Linked DNA regions of Gloeobacter violaceus PCC 7421. The main gene of each other region encodes a partner of the protein of the gene in region 2 in a complex. Links are inferred from orthologs where the notes say so. Each region holds a gene or a part of one and is shown on either strand. Other genes may lie near its edges.

What was found.
Region 1: the proteins of uvrA (region 2) and mfd are in contact, whole or in part, in a crystal structure (PDB 4DFC), measured with the Escherichia coli proteins. The link is inferred for Gloeobacter violaceus PCC 7421 from one-to-one orthologs.

The regions. Positions count from the first base shown.
Region 1 is NC_005125.1:4,039,244-4,048,927, forward strand. What follows is about bases 2,183-6,239. They hold mfd (transcription-repair coupling factor), read right to left. Parts: upstream 5,848-6,239; coding sequence 2,383-5,847; downstream 2,183-2,382. Other genes in these bases: GLL_RS19770 (helix-turn-helix domain-containing protein), read right to left, coding at 2,183-2,203; rpmB (50S ribosomal protein L28), read left to right, coding at 5,969-6,214. Also shown: GLL_RS19760 (DUF167 domain-containing protein), read left to right, coding at 1-252; GLL_RS19765 (IS1182-like element ISGvi6 family transposase), read right to left, coding at 356-1,924; more of GLL_RS19770, read right to left, coding at 1,976-2,182; GLL_RS19785 (sucrose-phosphate phosphatase), read right to left, coding at 6,245-6,994; GLL_RS19790 (glycosyltransferase family 4 protein), read right to left, coding at 6,998-8,245; GLL_RS19795 (DUF2808 domain-containing protein), read left to right, coding at 8,534-9,109; GLL_RS19800 (S-layer homology domain-containing protein), read left to right, coding at 9,218-9,684. UniProt on the Escherichia coli protein: Couples transcription and DNA repair by recognizing RNA polymerase (RNAP) stalled at DNA lesions. Mediates ATP-dependent release of RNAP and its truncated transcript from the DNA, and recruitment of nucleotide excision repair machinery to the damaged site.
Region 2 is NC_005125.1:4,446,004-4,455,120, reverse strand. Bases 454-3,943 are described here. They hold uvrA (excinuclease ABC subunit UvrA), read right to left. Parts: upstream 3,600-3,943; coding sequence 654-3,599; downstream 454-653. Other genes in these bases: GLL_RS21810 (O-antigen ligase family protein), read right to left, coding at 454-597. Also shown: more of GLL_RS21810, read right to left, coding at 1-453; GLL_RS21800 (hypothetical protein), read left to right, coding at 3,999-5,165; GLL_RS21795 (hypothetical protein), read right to left, coding at 5,217-6,374; GLL_RS21790 (hypothetical protein), read right to left, coding at 6,411-7,529; GLL_RS21785 (hypothetical protein), read right to left, coding at 7,601-8,704. UniProt on the Escherichia coli protein: The UvrABC repair system catalyzes the recognition and processing of DNA lesions. UvrA is an ATPase and a DNA-binding protein. A damage recognition complex composed of 2 UvrA and 2 UvrB subunits scans DNA for abnormalities.

The DNA.
Region 1 (9,684 bases), 410 kb from region 2 along the record:
ACTGTCTGGGCTCAGCCGCGCGCCAGCTGTTCTGAGGTGGTGGGCTGGCAGCAGAACGCCTTCAAAGTGCGTCTTGCCGCCCCGCCGGTCGAAGGTAAGGCCAATGCCGAGTGCGTCGCTTTGATCGCCGCGTTTTTCGGTGTACCCCGCCGACAGGTAAGCCTTGTTCAGGGCCAGCAAGGACGTCATAAAAAAATCCGCATCGAAGCTCCTGCTGACTTATTACTTGTCGCTTTGCAAAAACTCTCGTAGGCAGTAAGTCGCGAAAGGGATAGCAAAAGCAGTCAACTTAATTCCCAACTGGAAGCTCATCCTACCTGAGATGCTAAGCTGCCCTAGAGCATCGGTCCAGAACCTAAGCCGCCTGTGAACGCCCAGCGGCTTCCTGTCGGGCTAGCACATGCAGATTGTGCACCACCGCCACCCGACGCAAATCGAATAGATTCTTGCGCACGCCCAGGTAACGGGCTCGGCGTCCCTGCCACTGACCGATGTGCGCCAAACTGTGCTCGACACTCACGCGCTCACGCAACTTCGCTCGACCCTCCTTTGTCTGCTGGCGTTCGCGCAACTCGACCAGCAGAAGTTCGTCCGGATGGATCGAGACACTGCGACCTTTGGGGCTGGTCGTGCAGCGTTCCTGTAGGGGACAGCGCCGACAGCGCGCGGCCGGAAACCGCACTTTCCCACCCACCTCAAAAGGCTGGGTGACGCCCTGTGGACAACGAATCCGCATCGCCTCCCAGTCGAGCACGAAGGCCGTCTTCTGGAAGTACGGCCCATTTCTAACCGGCCAGGCTTTGCAGTAAATACGCAAGTCTTCTGGACGAAGTCTGACCCACTCGCTGCTCAGATACGCCCGGTCGATGTGCAGTTCAATCAACTTCACCCGCTGAGGCTCCAGGTCCGCCTCGATGTCCCTTGTCACCGCCGCTTCCGGTCGGTTGGCCGCAGTAATGCCCACTGCGCGCACCAGGCCGCTGTCGATGTCTTTGAGCACGTGGCGCTTGTAGCCATCGATGCGCACCGCCCGGCTTTTGCGGCCGTGGCGCATCGCGGGGTCTTCGATGCTGATGCGCCGCTCGCGGCTGACTCCACGCCGAAGGACAAACTGTCCGCGCGAGTTGAGTTGTACGTCCTGCTGGTGGACTTGCTCGGCCGCTTGCAGACACCGTGCGACCCCAGCCTGAGGGGGTTGAGTTTGCCCGTCCAAGTAACTTTCCAGCGATTCGAGCGCCCCGAGCAGCCTTCCCAGAGCTTCGGCACATTCGTCCGGTTGACTCCAATCGATGTCCAGGGCAGCCTTCAAACTGCTGCCCGCGACGAGTGTGGTGCCTGTCTGCTCAGCCCATTGCGCCAGTCCCACCCCCGTCTGGCACACCATGATCCTCAATGCCTTGCGCATTGCATGGCCCAACAAATTAAAAGAATCCTCGACTCTCCCGGCTCCCCACAAAGGGCTCGAATCGAGGGCCGCCCGCAACGCCCGTGAGCCGAACCCGCCGTCGCTGGTGGCCAACTCGATGGTCCGCTCAATCAGGCGACGGTCGAGGCCGTGGGCGATGAGCGCTTGGCGGAAGCGTATCAGGGTGGCTTTGCCGAAGGGGGCTTCCTCGCAATCGAGGCAGTCGAGCACCATCTGCCACCGGCGGTCCATGGTGAGCACTTCAATGGTCTCGTCGTCGGAGATACCGGTGTAGGCCTGCAAGACAGTGGCCAGGGCCAGTTGAGCCGGTGGGATGGGCGGCTGACCGCAAGGGCTGTCTTTGTAGATGCCGGCCAGTTCGCTCTGGAAGGCGGCGTCGAAGAGTTGATGGCGGATGCGGCGCAGGAAAACGAACAGCTTGGCGCGACGGATACGCTTGAGGATAGCCTGCTCAGCGGGTGAGGGTTCCACTGGCGGCTGCCAGACAGAAGGCTGCATAGGCGAAGGAGGTAGAGGTCGTCTCCAGAAAAGAGGATGCGGCTTCTACCGTCAACTGCTGGTTCTGGACCGATGCTCTAGGCGCGAGCGCTTGATGCGCCAAGCCCGGCCGAGCTTTCCAGCGCGTAGCTCCCCGGCGGCGATGGCTCGCTTTAGGTGATCGCGGCTCAGACCGGTGAGCGCCTGGGCCTCGCCGAGGGTGAGCAGAATTTTCTCGCCGAGCGCGGCGGCCGGCTGCTGCCGCTCGCGCCGGTATCCCAGTCCATCGAGGATCGCCATCAGTCCCGCCAGTGCTTCGCCAGGGTTCGCCAAGGGCGCCAGTGCGTTGTCGGAGGCTGTCGGAGCGGCTGGCGGAGGGACGGTCGCCGACTTGGTGAGAGAAGTGCCAAGAGTGGATCGAAACCTGGACGGTTCTTCTCCAGTCCGATGTTTAATTGGCTTTTCCTGCTTAAGCGAGATTATCCCGCCATCTCCAGCGACGGCAACTGCACCTTGTCGAGCCACTGCACCAGATTTTCGAGTTGCTGGGCGCTGGGGAGAACACCCAGGTTGCGCACGGTGACTTTGCCGGGCTGAAAGAAAAAGCGTCCGCGCACCTCCGCCGGCAACGCCTGGTGAATTTGCTCCCAGGCGGGAGCCTCCATGGGAGTCTCCAGCACAATGTTGGTGCCTTCGGGGCGGATGCGGGCAAAGCCCAGGGCGCGGGCCACCTGCTTCAGTTCCATGACGCGCAGCAGTTGCTGGGCGGCAGGGGGCACAGGGCCGTAGCGCTCGGTCCATTCAAGGGCGGCAGCTTGCAGTTGGGCGCGGTCGGGGGCGGCGGCCACCTGGCGGTAGGCGCGCATCTTCTGTTCGAGATCCGGGATGTAGTCGGCCGGGATAAAGGCGGTGACGCGCAGGTCGATCTGGGTGTCCTCGACCTTGGGCAGCTTGCGGCCGCGGATTTCTTGAATCGCCTCTTCCAATAGTTCCATGTACAAGTCGAAGCCGATGGCGTTGAGCTGGCCCGACTGCTCGGCCCCCAGCAAGTTGCCGACGCCGCGGATTTCCATGTCGCGCATGGCGAGCTGGTAGCCCGATCCCAGTTGGGTAAATTCTTGGATGGCTCTCAGGCGCTTGCGCGCCTCGTCGGTGAGGGCTTCCTCCTGCTTGTAGAACATCCAGGCGTGGGCCTGCACCCCCGAGCGGCCCACCCGGCCGCGCAACTGGTAGAGCTGGGAAAGACCGAACTGGTGGGCGTTCTCGACCAGGATCGTGTTGACGCGGGGAATATCGAGGCCCGATTCGATGATCGTCGTACAGACGAGAATGTCGAATTCGCCGCCGCTGAAGGCGAGCATCGTCGATTCGAGTTCGCCCTCCTCCATCTGGCCGTGGCCGACGCAGACGCGGGCGGTGGGGATCATCGCCTGCAGGCGGGCGGCGACATCCTGAATATCTTCGATGCGGTTGTAGACATAAAAAATCTGGCCGCCCCGGCCCAACTCCTGCAAAATCGCCGTGCGCACATGCTCGGGGTCGTAGGGAGCGAGGTGGGTCTTGATCGGGCGGCGGCTCGGGGGCGGGGTAGTAATCAAGCTCATCTCGCGTACCCCGGAAAGCGACATGTAGAGCGTGCGGGGAATCGGGGTGGCCGTGAGGGTGAGCACGTCCACCTGGGTCTTGAGGGTCTTGATTTTTTCTTTTTGGGCGACGCCGAAGCGCTGCTCCTCGTCGATAACCAGCAGCCCCAGATTCTGGAAGCGCACCCCGGCTCCCAACAGCTGGTGGGTGCCGATCACCAGATCCAGTTCGCCGGTGGCGAGGCGGGCGAGCAGGTCTTTTTTCTCGCTCGCGGTGCGAAAGCGGTTGAGTAGACCGATCGAAATCGGGTAGGGAGCGAAGCGCTCTTTAAACGTGTGATAGTGCTGGGAGGCGAGCACCGTGGTGGGCACCAGCACGGCGCACTGGACACCCGAGGTGAGGGCTTTGAAGGCGGCCCGGATCGCCACCTCGGTTTTGCCGAAGCCGACGTCGCCGCAGACCAGCCGGTCCATAGGCCGCTCCGACTCCATGTCGATTTTCACTTCCTGGATGGCGCGGGCTTGATCCGGGGTGAGCGGATAGGGAAAGGACTCCTCCATCTCCCGCTGCCAGGGCTGGTCGGGCGGAAAGGGAATGCGGCTTTCCTGGGCGCGGCGGGCATAGAGATCGAGCAGGTCGAAGGCGATTTTCTGGATCGCTTTTTTGACTTTTTGCTTGGTCTTCTCCCAACTCTTGCTCCCCATGCGCGACAGCTGTACCGTTCCACCGGTGGAGCGGTAGCGCGAGAGCGAATTCATCTGATCGGCCGCCACCCGCAGGATGCCGTCGGCGTACTCGATGACCAGGTACTCGCGCGCCGAGCCGCTCACGGTCAGCTTCTCGAGCTTCGCGAAGCGACCAATCCCGTGGCTGCGGTGGACGACGAAATCGCCGGGGTTGAGCTTGTCGAGGTCGATTTGCTTGGAGGCGGCCCGGCGGCGCTTGCGCACGAAGTTGGGCGTGGCGAGCACCCGCTGTCCAAAAAATTCGCGATCGGTGACCAGCACGACGCGCAGGGTGGCAAGGATGCTCCCCTCCATCTCGGCAAGGCCCGAGTACTTGAGGGCAATGGGCGTGCGGGTGGAGCGCGCCTTTTCGATGGCGGGCAGATCCTGCGGGTTGGGGATGAACTGGGCGGGGCAGTCGTGATCGCCCAACAGGGCCACCGCCCGGCTCGGCTGGGCCGAGAGCATCCAGATTTGCAGCCCCTGGGCGCGGTACTGCCGCAGGTGCTCCGCCAGGTTGCCGAACTGGTGAGGCACACTCGGCAGCGGCCGGCCCCCCAGACCGAACGCCTCGCCCTCGGCAACCAGTTCGCGCATCTCGATGAGCGCGTAGCGCCCGAGGGACGCCGTGATCGCCGCAAAATCGGTGTGCAGCGGCCCCGGTCCCACCGGCTGGTGGGACCACTGCTCCTCGGCCTGCTCGCACCAGCGGTGCTCGGCGGAGCGCACCTGCTCGGGTTCATCGACACAGACGGTGAGCGCGTCCGGCAGATAGTCCACCAGGGAGGCCGGTTGGTCAAACGCCAGCCCCAGCCAGCGGCGCAACCCCTCGGGAGCCTGGCCCTGCTGGATCTGGGTGCGCACGACTTCCTGCCAGCTATTGGGCAACTCGGCCACCCGCGCCGGGGTGAGCCGCAGCTGCAACTCCGGCAGGACCACCGGCCCGAAGCCCACCGGGGTAATCGCCACCTGCTGCACTGCATCGAGGGAGCGCTGGGTGGCCGGGTCAAATTCGCGCAGGCGCTCCAACTCGTCGCCGAACCACTCGGCGCGCACGGGTATCTCGGCAGAAACCGGAAAGAAGTCCAGAATGTCGCCGCGGCGGGAGAATTGGCCCTCGGCTTCGACCTGGGGCACCCGCAGATAGCCCAGCCGCACCAGTTCGCCGGTCAACTTCTCAATCGACAGACCCGCACCCGCCTCCAGCGACAGGCAATATTCCGCCAGATACTCCGGCGGCGGCAGGTGGGGATGCAGCGCCCGGCTGGTGCAGACGATCGCCCAGTGGGCGCTGCTGCGTCCGGTCAGCTCGGCAAGCACCTGCAGTTGTCCCCAGGTGACTTCTTCTTCCGGATCAAAAGGCTCGTAGGGGGTCGCTTCTGAGGACGGATACAGGTACACCGAACCCCAACCCATCGCTTCGAGCTGGGCGCTCCAGCGCGCTGCTTCCTCAAGATTGGCGGTGACGACCAAAAGTGGCGTGCCCTGGCGGCGGGCCAGGGCCGAGGCGGCAATGCCGCGGGCGACCCGGTTGCCGCCCTGCAGCCGGACAGGCAGGGCTTTGCCGAGGCGTTGGGACATCTCCTCAAGAAACGGAGAACCCCTAAGACTCTGGATGAGGGCGGTGAGCGGCATGAACGACAGGCAGCATCGGCAATCTATTGTAACGTTGAGCCCATCGGCCACGACACCCGTGCGGCGAACCCTCCTGGTGTGTAATAATTAGCGATTGTGTTCAAAATCCGGAGTGCGGACGATGTCGCGCAAGTGCATGCTCACCGGCAAAAAAGCCAACAACGCCTACAGCGTTTCTTTTTCCCACCGCCGCAACAAGCGTTTGCAGATGGCCAACTTGCAATGGAAGCGGATCTGGGACGATCAGCAGGGTTGCTTCGTGCGCTTGAAGCTCTCGACCAAAGCGATCAAGACCCTTGAGCACCGCAGCCTGCACGCTTTGGCCAAAGAAGCGGGTCTGGATCTAAGCAAATACGTTGTGAAATAAATCAAGGCTTACGATTGCGCGCCGCACCGGTTAGATAAGCTGCCAGTGGCGCAATCCTTCGGCGATGCCTTCAGCACAGCGGCCCTTCGCAGCGTAGATAGGCAGCTTCGGCTGCCCCGTCATCCACGCGACCAGCTCGCTACGGGCATTGCCGACGGCGATTCCCAGGTTGCCCGTCTCAAAGAGGCTTTGATCGTTGCCGGAATCGCCGCAGACCACTGTATTTCGACTGTCGAAGTTCCAGCGCTCCTGCAAGTAGCGCACCGCTGATCCCTTGTTGCCCTTGGCGGGCAGGATGTCAAGATCGCGAAAACTGGAGTAGACCACGCGCGTTCGCAACTGCGCCTTTAGTAACTGTGCTTCGAGTTCGGCGATGCGGTAAGCGTGGGCGGGATCGAGAAAATAACTGCGCTTGAACGGGCCTTGCTCAGCCGAAGGCTGGGGCCACAGTTCCGGGAAAAGCCCGGCGACAGCTTCGATTGCCTCCGTTTGCCATCCGTCCTTCAGAAGCTCCCACCACCGATGATCCGGCCTGTCGGGATCTTCTGAATAGTAGATGGCCGTCCCGACACTAGTCACCAGGGCATCGGGAATCAACAATTCGGCCTCGGCAATCAGGGTCAAAGCCGAAGCAGGCGAGCGTCCGGTGGCATAGATCACTGTGACCTCGGGTTCGGCGAGGACCGCGTTGAGCACCCGCAGCGCCTCGCGGTCCTCGGGAAGCGAACCGACCAGGGTGTCGTCGAGATCGCTGACGAACAAAAAAGGCAGGTTCGCCATCGATCAGGCCACAGACTGCTGCTTTTGCGGGCGATTAGAAACCCGACGGGCCGCCAGGTTCGCATAAAGGCGCCCGAGTTGGCGGCTCACCCCGGCCCAGGTGAAGTGGTCATGGATGCGGCGAACACCGGCGAGCGACAACCGCTCGCGCAACCCGGCATCGGTAATCACCCGGCGAATGGCCCCGGCGAAGCGCTCGGCATCGCGCGGCGGTACCAGCAGACCCGTCTCGTTGTTGACGACGCTGTAGCATAGCCCACCTACCGCGCTGGCGATCACCGGTGTGCCGCAGGCCATCGCTTCGATGGCCACCAAACCAAACGGTTCGTAGTGGCTTGGCACCACGCACACGTCCGCTGCCGTGTAATAGTTGGGCAGATCCGCCTGGTCGATGCGGCCCGTAAACTCGGTCCGACCGGTTAGACCCACCTCCTCGACTACACTGCGGATGCGCTCGAACTCGACGCCGTCGCCGCGATCGGGCGTATAGCCGCCGCCGATGACCAGACGCACCGGTTCCTCAATCTGGGCCACCGCGCGCACCAGGGTCTCGATCCCCTTGCGCTTGTCGAAGCGGCCCACGTAGAGCACCACTTTCTCCTGCTCAGCCCAGCCGAGTACCCGCCGCGCCTCGGCCCGATCGGTCTCCACGAAGTGGCCGATGTCTACACCGCAAGGAATGACATCCACCGAGCCTTTGCGCGAGACGTAAGAGCGCATATGCTCCGCCTCTTGAGGGCTGGTGGCCACGACCCGGTCCGCCTGCTCCAGAATCCGGCGCTCACCGTTCAGGCGCAGCTGTGCCGAGGCGGGAATCTCTGCGACGTTCATGTATTTGACGGCACCCAGGGAGTGGTAAGTGTGTACCACGGGTATACCCAATTTCTCGCGCAGTGCCAGCCCCACCATCCCCGAATGCCAATAGTGGGTGTGTACCGCGTCGTAGGAGTGGCGCCGGGCGTAGGCCGTCAAGCTTTCCACAAAATGGGGAATATAGCTGTGTAAGTCGTCGCGCTTCACAAACTCCAAAGGCCCGGCGGCGAGGCGGATCGTGCGGCAGTTGGGAGCTTCTTCGACGACCTCTTCTTGTGACGGATCTATACGGCGAGTGAACATGTCTACCTGGTGGCCGAGACTTGCCAGATGCTTGCCGACCTCTCGAACATAGACATTTTGTCCACCTGCTTCCTCTGCGCCGATGACCGCCGAGGGGTCGCCATTCACAGAGATCAGTGCAATCCGTCCGTACATATATAATCTCCGAGACGCCTGTCGTTGCTTTGTTATTTGGTAGCTTGACTATAGGATGGCTCACGCGATGCATGCAATTCTTCTGCCCCAGGGCTGAAATGGTCGAACCGTTCCAAATAGGCCGTTCTGCGTATGGGCAGGATTGAACCCGTCCCATCTCTCTTTAGGGGGAAGTGGCGGCGTCGCTGCCTTATCAGGATTAAGAATAGGTAAAGAAAGTAGCGCTCGTCCTGCCGGAGGCGAGCTTCCCGGGCGAGCCGACTTGGAGTCGATTCAAGGAGTGTCCCCATGATGTACCGCGCACTTGTCCCTGCTGCCGCCCTCGGGGTGCTGGTCGCCGTTCCGGCCGGTGCCATTCAGTTTGCCGACGGCGAGACCGCCTTTGACCACATTCCGCGTCTGGTCGGTCAGGATCTGGTCGACCGCGGATTCAATACCCGTGGTACCTACAACGTCCGCATCCAGGTTCCACAGCAAAGCAACACTGCCCTGGGACGGGTCGTCATCGGTCTGGCCAATCCCCTCAACTGCGACGTCATTGCGCCGGTACCCGGCAGTGGCGATGTGTCGGTGGCCCAGATGACCTCCAGCCGAACGATGCCGGTGCGGGTGCGTGTCGGGGACGGCACCGGTTTGCGCTACGGCGATGCCGTCTCCTCCGTGGCCCGCATCGAAGGGTCGCAGTTGGCGGTCACCTTCGATGAGCCGGTTGCCCCCGGCAGCACCGTCAATATCGAGTGGATGGCCTCCAACCCGGATGTCGAGGCCACCTATCTGTTCGACGTGGTCGCCTATCCGGCCGGGGACGCGCCGCGCGGCCAGTTTCTGGGCTTTGCCCGCCTCAATGTCGGGACAAACTTCTGAGGTTGTCCTGGCGGCCCTGCCGTGACCCGATTTCTTGCCTTCGGGAACCCTGCCGCCGCACTTTTGTCTGGCTACACTATCAGTCAGGTAGTGCACGGATAGCAAGCCATGAAACGCAACTGGGTTGTACATGTGGGTTTGTGGCTGGGATTGAGCGGGGGCATCTCCCAGGTGCTTGCCCAGGAGCCCGCGGCACCCCCAACAACCGACGGCGCACCGCCGCCGGAGTTACCCTCCCTCGCCCCGGCCCCGTCGGCCCCCGCCAGCGACGAGCTGGACGTGCGCTGGACGAAGCCTTACGCCGAGGCGGTGCAGAGCAAAAGCGATCTCATCATCCTGGGGGAATCCCTCGATGCGACGATGAGCCGCATCGAGCTGGCCCGCTGGCTCACGAACGTCTTTGAAATCCGGCCCGTCGCCAAGAAGAAGGACACACCGATCAAGGACGTGCCCAAAAACAGCCCCGATTATCTCAACGTCCAGGCGCTATTGCAGGCCGGGGTGATGTCCACCTATCCGGGCAATCTATTTAAGCCCCAGGGCGATCTCACTCGCCTGGAGGCGCTCGCCATCTT
Region 2 (9,117 bases):
CAGCGGCGTCAAAAAGACGATTGCAAACTGCTGCGGTTCGGCAGTAGTCCCCGCCAACCGGGGCAGCGCACCGCCGGTTTCCCATACTCCCAGGTAACCGCCGAAGGGGTGGGCAAGCACTTCGTTGTCCGTCGTAAAACCCTGGAAATAGAGAAATAGGAAACCATAGGCCGCCGCGATTGAAAGACCTCCTGAAAGCAACAGCAGCCGAATGAGCGTATTCTCAATTTGCGAATGGCGGCGCAGGGTGAAATAGACCACATAGGCCGAGGCAAACGAGGCAAGATATTTTGCTATATCCGAAGCGAACAGGGGCAGATCGAAGTAGGCGTTGAACACGTCCGGATTGCCCAAAAATCGCAACAAAAAGTCCACGCCCAGATAGACCACAAACAACACCACAGCCCCCAGGTATCCCCGGGCGAGCCGCCCCGGCCCGGGAGCGACATTGAACAGCAGTGCCGCAAGCACAACCACCAGCCCGAGCCAGCCCACCAGGCGCTGAATCGGCAGCACCACCCCCAACACGTCCTCGGGAATCCGCAGCCACACGAAGCAGTAGAGTGCCGCCAGCAGACAGCCAACCGTTCTGAGCATCCGAATCATCTTCAAGCTGGGCTCAGAATAGCAAATATCTCGCTGCTGGCTGCGTCCTATTGCTGGGCCGCCTCCGAGCCGACCAGAATCCCTGGCGCGTGCTCCAGCACGCGGCGCAGAAATTGGCCGGTGTAGGAATCTTCAACCCCCGCCACCTGCTCCGGGGTGCCGGTGGCCACGATCTGGCCGCCCTTGCGGCCCCCTTCCGGACCGAGGTCGATAATCCAGTCGCACACGCGCAGCATATCCAGATTGTGTTCGATGACGACCACGGTATTGCCGGTATCCACCAGCTTCACGAGCACGTCGAGCAATTTGTGCACGTCGTAAAATGATAGACCCGTGCTCGGTTCGTCGAGCAGATACAGCGTCTTGCCCGTCGAGCGGCGCGACAGTTCGGTGGCCAGTTTGATGCGCTGCGCTTCGCCCCCCGAGAGGGTCGGGGCGGGCTGTCCGAGGCGAATGTAGTCGAGCCCCACCTGCCGGAGCGTCTCCAGCTTGTTGATCGCCTTGGGGATGTTCTCAAAAAACTGGCAGGCTTCCTCGACGGTCATCTCCAAGACATCGGCGATCGTTTTGTTTTTGTATTTGACCTGGAGGGTCTCGCGGTTGTAGCGCTTGCCCTTGCAGACATCGCACTGCACATAGACATCGGGCAGAAAGTTCATGGCGATGACGTTGACGCCTTCGCCCTTGCACGCCTCGCACCGCCCGCCCTTGACGTTAAAGGAGAAGCGGCCCGGCTCGTAGCCGCGAGCCTTCGCTTCGATGGTCATCGAAAAGATTTCGCGAATGGCGTCGAAAGCCCCGGTGTAGGTGGCCGGATTCGAGCGCGGCGTGCGGCCGATGGGCGACTGGTCGATGACGATCACCTTGTCGAGGTGGGCGACGCCCTCGACCGCTTCGACGCCCACCGGCCGGGGGCTGGTGCGGCCGAAGTGGTGCTTGAGGTAGGGGTAGAGAATTTCGTTGATGAGCGTCGATTTGCCGGAGCCGGACACACCGGTGACACAGACGAATTTGCCCAACGGAATTTCGACGTCGACCGAGCGCAAATTGTTGCGCGACGCGCCCCGCATGGAAAGGCTCAGACCGTTGCCGCAGCGGCGGGCGGCGGGGGTCTCGATGCGCCGCCTGCCCGAGAGGTACGCGCCGGTGATCGACTCGGGGCAAGTCACGATGTCCTCGACGGTTCCCTGGGCCACCACCCGGCCGCCATGGACTCCGGCACCGGGGCCGATGTCGATTAAATGATCGGCGGCGCGCATCGTATCCTCGTCGTGCTCGACGACCAGAAGCGTGTTGTCCAGGGAGCGCAGCCTGAATAGCGTGCGCAACAGCCGCTCGTTGTCGCGCTGGTGCAGGCCGATCGACGGTTCGTCCAGCACGTAGAGCACCCCGGTAAGCCCCGAGCCGATCTGGGTGGCGAGGCGGATGCGCTGGGCTTCGCCCCCCGAAAGCGTGTTGGCCGAGCGATCGAGGGTGAGGTATTCGAGGCCGACATCGACCAGAAACTGCAGCCGGGCGCGAATTTCCCGCAATACCTCGTGGGCGATGCGCGCCTGCCGCTCGCTGAGGGTGAGCGTGTCGAGCATTCCCAGACAGGTGTCGATGGGCACCGAGGTAAATTCCAGAATCGAACGGCCCGCAATTTTGACTGCCGTCACCTGGGGCTTGAGGCGGGTGCCTTTGCACTCGGCGCAGGGCTGGGAGACGATGTACTGCTCAAGCTTGAGCTTGACCCGGTCGGAGGTGGCCTCCGCCAGACGGCGCTTGAGCCCCGGGATCACCCCTTCAAACTTGGTGAAGTAGCCGCGGGTGTTGTTGTAGAACGACTCGGCGTCCACGAACACCCGCTCCTCCGATCCGTAGAGGATCGTCTGCCGCTGGGTGCGGGTCAGCAGATGCCACGGGGAGGCGGGGGAGAAACCGAGTTGCTTGCCCAGGCTCTTGAGCAATTCGCCGTAGTAGGGATTGCTCGACTCCGCCCAGGGCAAAACGGCCTCGCTCACCGGTTTGGCCGGGTCGGGCACCACCAGATCCGGGGAGAATTCTTGGATGGCTCCCAAGCCGTGACAACTCGGGCAGGCGCCGTAGGGCGAGTTGAACGAGAACATCCGCGGCGAGAGTTCCTCCATCACCGAGCCGTGTACCGGGCAGGCGTAGTTGGCGGAGAAGACCATTTCGATGCCCACTTCGCTCTCGCTGTCGTGCAGGCCGTGGTGTCGGGAAATTTCCACCAGGCGCGCACGCTCCTCGTCGTCGCGCGGCAACAGTTCGACGACGACCGTCCCCTCGGCACGCTCGAGGGCGGTGGCGAGCGAATCGGCCAGCCGCTCGGCGATCCCCTCGCGCCGCACCAGCCGATCGACGACGATCTCGACGGTGTGGCTTTGATTTTTTTCAAGCTCGATCTTTTCGCCCAGTTCGTGGACGCGCCCGTCGACGCGCACCCGCACAAAACCCTCCGAAGCGAGGGCCGAAAGCAGCTTGGCGTGGGTGCCTTTTTTGCCGCGCACGACCGGAGCGAGCAATTGAAAGCGCGTGCCCTCCGGCAACTCGAGCACCTGATCGACAATCTGCTCAATGGTCTGCGGCTCGATGGGCAGACCGCACACCGGACAAAAGGGCTTGCCAGCCCGCCCGAACAAGAGGCGCAAATAATCGTAAATCTCGGTGACCGTGCCCACCGTCGAGCGTGGGTTGTGGGAGGTCGATTTTTGGTCGATGGAGATGGCGGGGCTCAGCCCGTCGATGTGATCGACGTCGGGCTTGTCGAGTTGGCCCAAAAACTGGCGGGCGTAGGCCGAGAGCGATTCGACATAGCGGCGCTGCCCCTCGGCGAAGATCGTGTCGAAAGCCAGCGAAGACTTGCCTGAGCCTGATACCCCTGTTATCACCACCAGCTGGTTGCGGGGAATCTTTAGGGAAATGTTTTTGAGGTTGTGCTGGCGTGCCCCCTGGACGTGAATGCAGTCTCTGCCGCCGTTGCCGTTCATCATCCCTTGCGCCCTGGTTGCAAAAATCTGAACAACGCTACCCAATGGTATCCGCCGCCGAAGCCGATGACAGAACCGGGCGTGCCGTCCAATGTACCACGGACATGGACGGATATTCACGAGCGCTGCTGTGCTTTCGATCGGCCGTTTCCGAGTAAAGGCGCGCGGGGCTCCCGATGGCCTGCCAAGGGCAGATTCGGCAGCCAATCCCACCGCCGCGGACCGCACCGTGCATCAAAAGCGCCGATTATCTCGGCGAATTCGGCAAGTTAGCCGAGCTACTTTGCTTGACTTCTTTGCCAGATGTCCTAGACTATCAAGGCGTTAGTAGTTTTACGAAGTTCACATATGCCTATAAAACACGCACCCTCTTGGCTCGACACGCACCTTGCGAAAACCTGGTTGAAGTGGTCCCTTGGCGTGTGCATCCCGCTGGCGGCAGCGGCCCTAATTCCGGCGACATCGGCGCTTTGGTCCCAGCCGGTTGCCGGACAGACCACCGAAGAAGACGTGATCGTCTCCGGCCCCGATAGCCGTCTGTTTGATCCGGAGTTCGACCAGGACGAAAACCGCTTCGTTTGGTCTGGCAACGACGGCAAAGTTTGGATTGGCAAAATCGATCCGGTAACGGGCAACTTCGATCCGCCCTCGGGCAAGTTTCGCCTCGTGGCAGAGGACGCCGCGCGTACTCTCGAGGTCGGCAATGGTCCAGAATGGGTCTACTCCAGTGTCGGCGATCAAATCACCTACACGGCCCTCGATGCCAACGATGTGCGCTTTCTGGCCAAGGCCAAGTGGGACGGCAGCAAGTGGGTGCCGTCTTTTCTGGAGGATGGCAAAAATGGCTTTGGACCGATCGGCAGCCTCGATAAGGGTGACCCGAAGCCGCGGATTTCTTTTCCCAAAGTAGTCAACAACGGTTCGGCCCTGATTCTTAAGTGGCGCGATCTTGACAATGCCGAGACCGAGGAGCGGGTGCCGGGCGAGCAGGTGCAGGGGTTGCGCTGGGTGCCCGGCAAGCGCCAGCTGACGGTCAACGCCGTGGTCAACGGCGTGCGCCAGGCGTTTTTGTACGATGTCGACACCAAAGTGTTCGAACAACTCACCTTCGATGCCGGCCCCAAAGAAAGCGTCTTTATGTGGCAGGCGCCGGAATTCGACAACGAATATATCTTCTTTGCCCTCACCAACGAGAGCAGCCTCGGGGTCTACCGCAAAATCGACGGGGTGTGGACCAAGATAGCCACGGTCAAACCGCCCTCTAAGGGCAAATTTGTTCAATCTCCAGAGCCGTTTGTGTACAACGGCAAGTCGTACTTGATTATGGCTTCCTCCAATAGCCCGCAATCGACAACCCGCACGGCCCTGACCGACATCTGGCTGGCGGGCATCGACTCGGCGGCACCCTTTTATTACCAGTGCAGCGACCCGTCGGAGAAGACCCGCAAAGACCCCGAGGTCTTTATCACCCAAAGCGGACCGTATCTTTACTACTCCGCGGTGCCCGCCCCCGGTGAAAGTGCAGTGATCTACCGCTGCGACACCAAACTCGGCCCCCCTCTTCCGTAGCTGTGCTGTCAAACGGCTTGCCCTGGAGCACGAAGGCACCGGGGCGCTCTGTTATTGGGACGGTCCAAGCCCGGTGTCGGTCCGCAAAATTGCCGGAGTCTCAGGGTCCAGAAAGACCAAAAAGTAAATATAGGGCCCGTTATCGGTGACAAACACTTCCGGATCGGTGCGCACCCGAGCCGTCGCATCGCTCAATTGCCGATAGAAGGGTGCGGTCGGGTCGATGCCCGCCAGCCAGATGTCGGTAGGAACGGTGCGGCTTTGCGAGTCTGAGGACGTGGAAGTGACCATGAACACATAGGATTTGCCGTTGTGGACCAGAGGCTCCGGCGACCAGAGATAATCGCCCGTCGAGGGGGGTTTGAGGGTTGCAAAGCGCGTCCAGCGCCCTTGAATCCGGCGGTAGAGCCCGAGGTGCGTCTCGTCGACAAGGGCCAGCAGCACCAGCGCGCCGCCAAATTCCGGCGCCTGCCAGAGAAAGGGAGCCTTTTTGAGGCCCGGATCGAAGGTGAGTTGCTCGGAGATCTGCCGGTCGATGTCGTAGGTAAACACCTGTCGCACACCGCCCGCTTCCTGAACAAAGACAACGGCGCGCCGGCCGGGGACCCAGCGGCTGCCCGGGTAGGTCGCTCCCGGCACCACCGTCTCGCTCGCCGGATTGGCCAGTTCGCGCCAGAAGCTCACCAGTCGGCCGCTAAGATCGCGACCGACGTAGGAGATGCGCGGGGCCGGGTCGGCGCGGTCGAGGCTGCCGAAAGGGCCGAAGCGGTCGGTACCGTTTTCCAGAATGTCCCCCGACCAGGTCTTGCCGCTGAAGCGGGCGCGGCCGAGGGCATAGCCCCCATCTTCGTCGTACTTGGTGTAGACGATCTGGGCGCCGGCCTGACCGTAGACCCACTCCGGACCATTGCCGACCACGTCGGCGGGCACTGCTCCGGTGTCGACGAGGACCGCTTTGCCGGAGGGGGGGATAAAATTGCCGCTCGCCCGGTCCACCCGCCCAATCCAGACACTGCCCTGGGCGTCGACCCAGGTAAAACGGCCGCTGGGTTGGTCGAATTCCGGGTCGATCACGCCGGGTTCGGAGACTTGCACGTCCTGCGTCGCGGACTGGGCTGTTGCCGATGTCTGGGTACAGGCGTTGCAGGCGATGACGGCCGGTAGAAGGGCCACGGCGAACCGCTGGGGGATACCGAGTGATACAAGCATCGGATCTATCCTCTTGCAGGTGCAAAACAGGTGGCGCTACCGGAGAACACCCAGACCGGCATTGCAGCGGAAGATTGCCGTAGTCTCGGGGTCGAGGTAGGCCAGGTAAAAAACAACTGGACCTTGTGCAGTCAGAAAAAATTCCGGATCTTTGCGGACCCTTGGCGTTGCATCGCTCAGTTGCCGGTAGAAGGGTGCCGCCGGCTCGATCCCCGCCAGCCAGATGTCCGTGGGAACCGTTTTGCTCGCCTGGTCCCGGCTGGTGGAGGTAGCCATGAAGATATAAGATTTGCCGCCGTAGACGAACACCTCGGGTGAAAAGAGATAGTTGCCTACCGCAGGTGGCTTGAGTGTGGCGATGCGGCTCCAAGCTTCCCCAAGTTTGCGGTAGACCCCGATGCTGCTCTGGTCTACCAGGGCAAACAGTAAATACTCACTGTTGTATTCCGGCGCCTGCCACAGGTAAACGGCTTTTTTCGCCCCGGCGTCGAAGGTGAGTTGTTCGCGCACTTGGGTGTCGATATCGTACAAAAACGCCTGGCGCCCGCCGTCCACCACGGCGCTGTAGGTCATCGCCCGCCGCCCGGGAACCCAGCGGATGCCGGGATCGGCGTCGGGGACCACCGTCTCGCTGGCCGGATCATCCAGTTGCCGCCAGAGGACTTGCTGCTGTGGTCCGGTGTAGGCAATGCGGGGTTGGGGATCACTTCTGTCGAGGCTGCCGATGGGCTGAAAACGGTTGCTGCCACCCTGGAGCACTTCGCTGCGCCAGCCCTCTGCACCGGCTCGGGCTCGGGCGATCGCCCTGCGCCGGGCCTGATCATATTTTGTAAAGACGATTTGTGGCCCGGAAGCGCTGTAGACCCATTCCGGACCGTTGACGACCGCGCCGAGGGGTACCGCCCCGGTATCCACCAGCACGCTTTGACCCGAGCGGGGAACGAAGTCACCCGTAGCCGGGTCCACATGGCCGATCCAGACGCTTCCGAAGGTGTCCACCCAGGTGAAGCGGGCCGCAAGCGAATCAAACTCCGGGTCGATCACGCCGAGTTCAGAGACCTGAACGTCGAGCGGTGCGGGCAGGGCGGCGGGTGCCCACGCCAGGGTTGCCAGGAAAAGCGCCAGAGCAGTTCCGACGCATTGCCGAGTGCACATTGAGGAATTCCTCCCATCGCAAAAAGGTTGTCAACCCAACGGATTGCAGGCGCAAAGCGGTGCCAGTGGGGTCAAAGCCCGGTCTCGCACCGGTAGATAGCCGAGGTGAGCGGCGTGAGAAAGGCTAGGTAGTAAATCATCGGACCATCGTCGGTGACGAAGACCTCCGGATCTTTGCGCACCCGGCTGGTCGCATCGCTCAGTTGCCGGTAGAAGGGGGCCTCCGGATCGATCCCCGCCAGCCAGATGTCCGTGGGAACCGTCTTACTTGCCTGATCCCGGCTGGTCGAAGCGACCATAAAGATGTAGGATTTTCCCTCGTACACCAGCAGTTCCGGCGACCAGAGAAAATTGCCTGTCGACGGCGGCTTCACCGTGTTGATCTTCGTCCAAACTCCGTCGATCTTGCGATAGATGCCAATCTCTTTTTCGTCAATCAGTGTAAAGAAGAGGTACTCGTTGCCGTACTCGGGTGCCTGCCACATGAAGATGGCTTTTTTGATGCCGGCATCAAAGGTGAGCTGTTCGAGCACACCGGCATCGACGTCGTACATAAACCCCTGCCGCCCGCTGCCGACTCTTTCGGTGAGCACCAGAGCCCGCTTGCCGTCGACCCAGCGCCCGCCCGGCGGTTGGGAACCGGGGATTACCTCTTCGGTGGACGGTTCGTCGAGCCCTCGCCAAAAAGTCACCTGTTTGCGGTTCTCATCGCGGCCGATATAGGAGATGCGCGGGGCCGGATCGCTGCGATCAAGACTGCCTATCGGTCCGAAGCGACCCTGGCCGTTCTCCAAAAACCCCCCGATCCAGACACCGTTCTGCTGAAGGGCGCGGCCGAGGGCGTAGCGGCTATTGTCGAACTTGGTGTAGACAATCTGCGGACCGGCACTGGTAAAGACCCACTCCGGGCCGTTGCCGATCACTTCAACGGGTACTGCCCCGGTGTCCACTGCGATGCTTTTACCGTCGAGGGGGTCGAAGTTGCCCGTCTGCGCATCAACATTGCCGATCCAAACGTCGCCTGCGCTGTCGACCCAGGTGAAGCGGGCGTTGGCCTGGTCGAATTCCGGGTCGATAATCGGTGCTTCGGTAATTAATATGTCGGTCGGTACGAACTGGGCAAATGCAGTTTTGTGTAGGCTAGTACCGCAGAAGATCGCGAAAGATAGTGACACAATAGCCGGCAATTTGTAGAAAGTATTCAGCATCGAGAAGGTGCCGTAGGGTTGACAAATACGGTGAATCGTGAGGGCGTAGTTTCTCCAGGCAATGGTGAACGGGTTGTCGGCGAGCTCAGGAAATTCAGTGCATGAGACGCCCGGTTTCCCGCCGATGGACAACCAAAGTGAGTATATTACAGACGCGCAAAATTCCTCACGGGGTCAGGAAAGTCCTGCCGCTTCACGGCGAGCCGCTGTTTGCATCCGCCGCAAGATCTTTACAAGATTTTTCTTCGCCCTTGCCGAGCGACGGTTTATGTTGATGAAATACAGACTTTCAACGAGAACGGTCAAGCATGTATCAGGGCACACAGAATCGTTGCTTTCCGACGTTCCCGGGCCGTTTATCCAATCGCGGACTGCGCTGG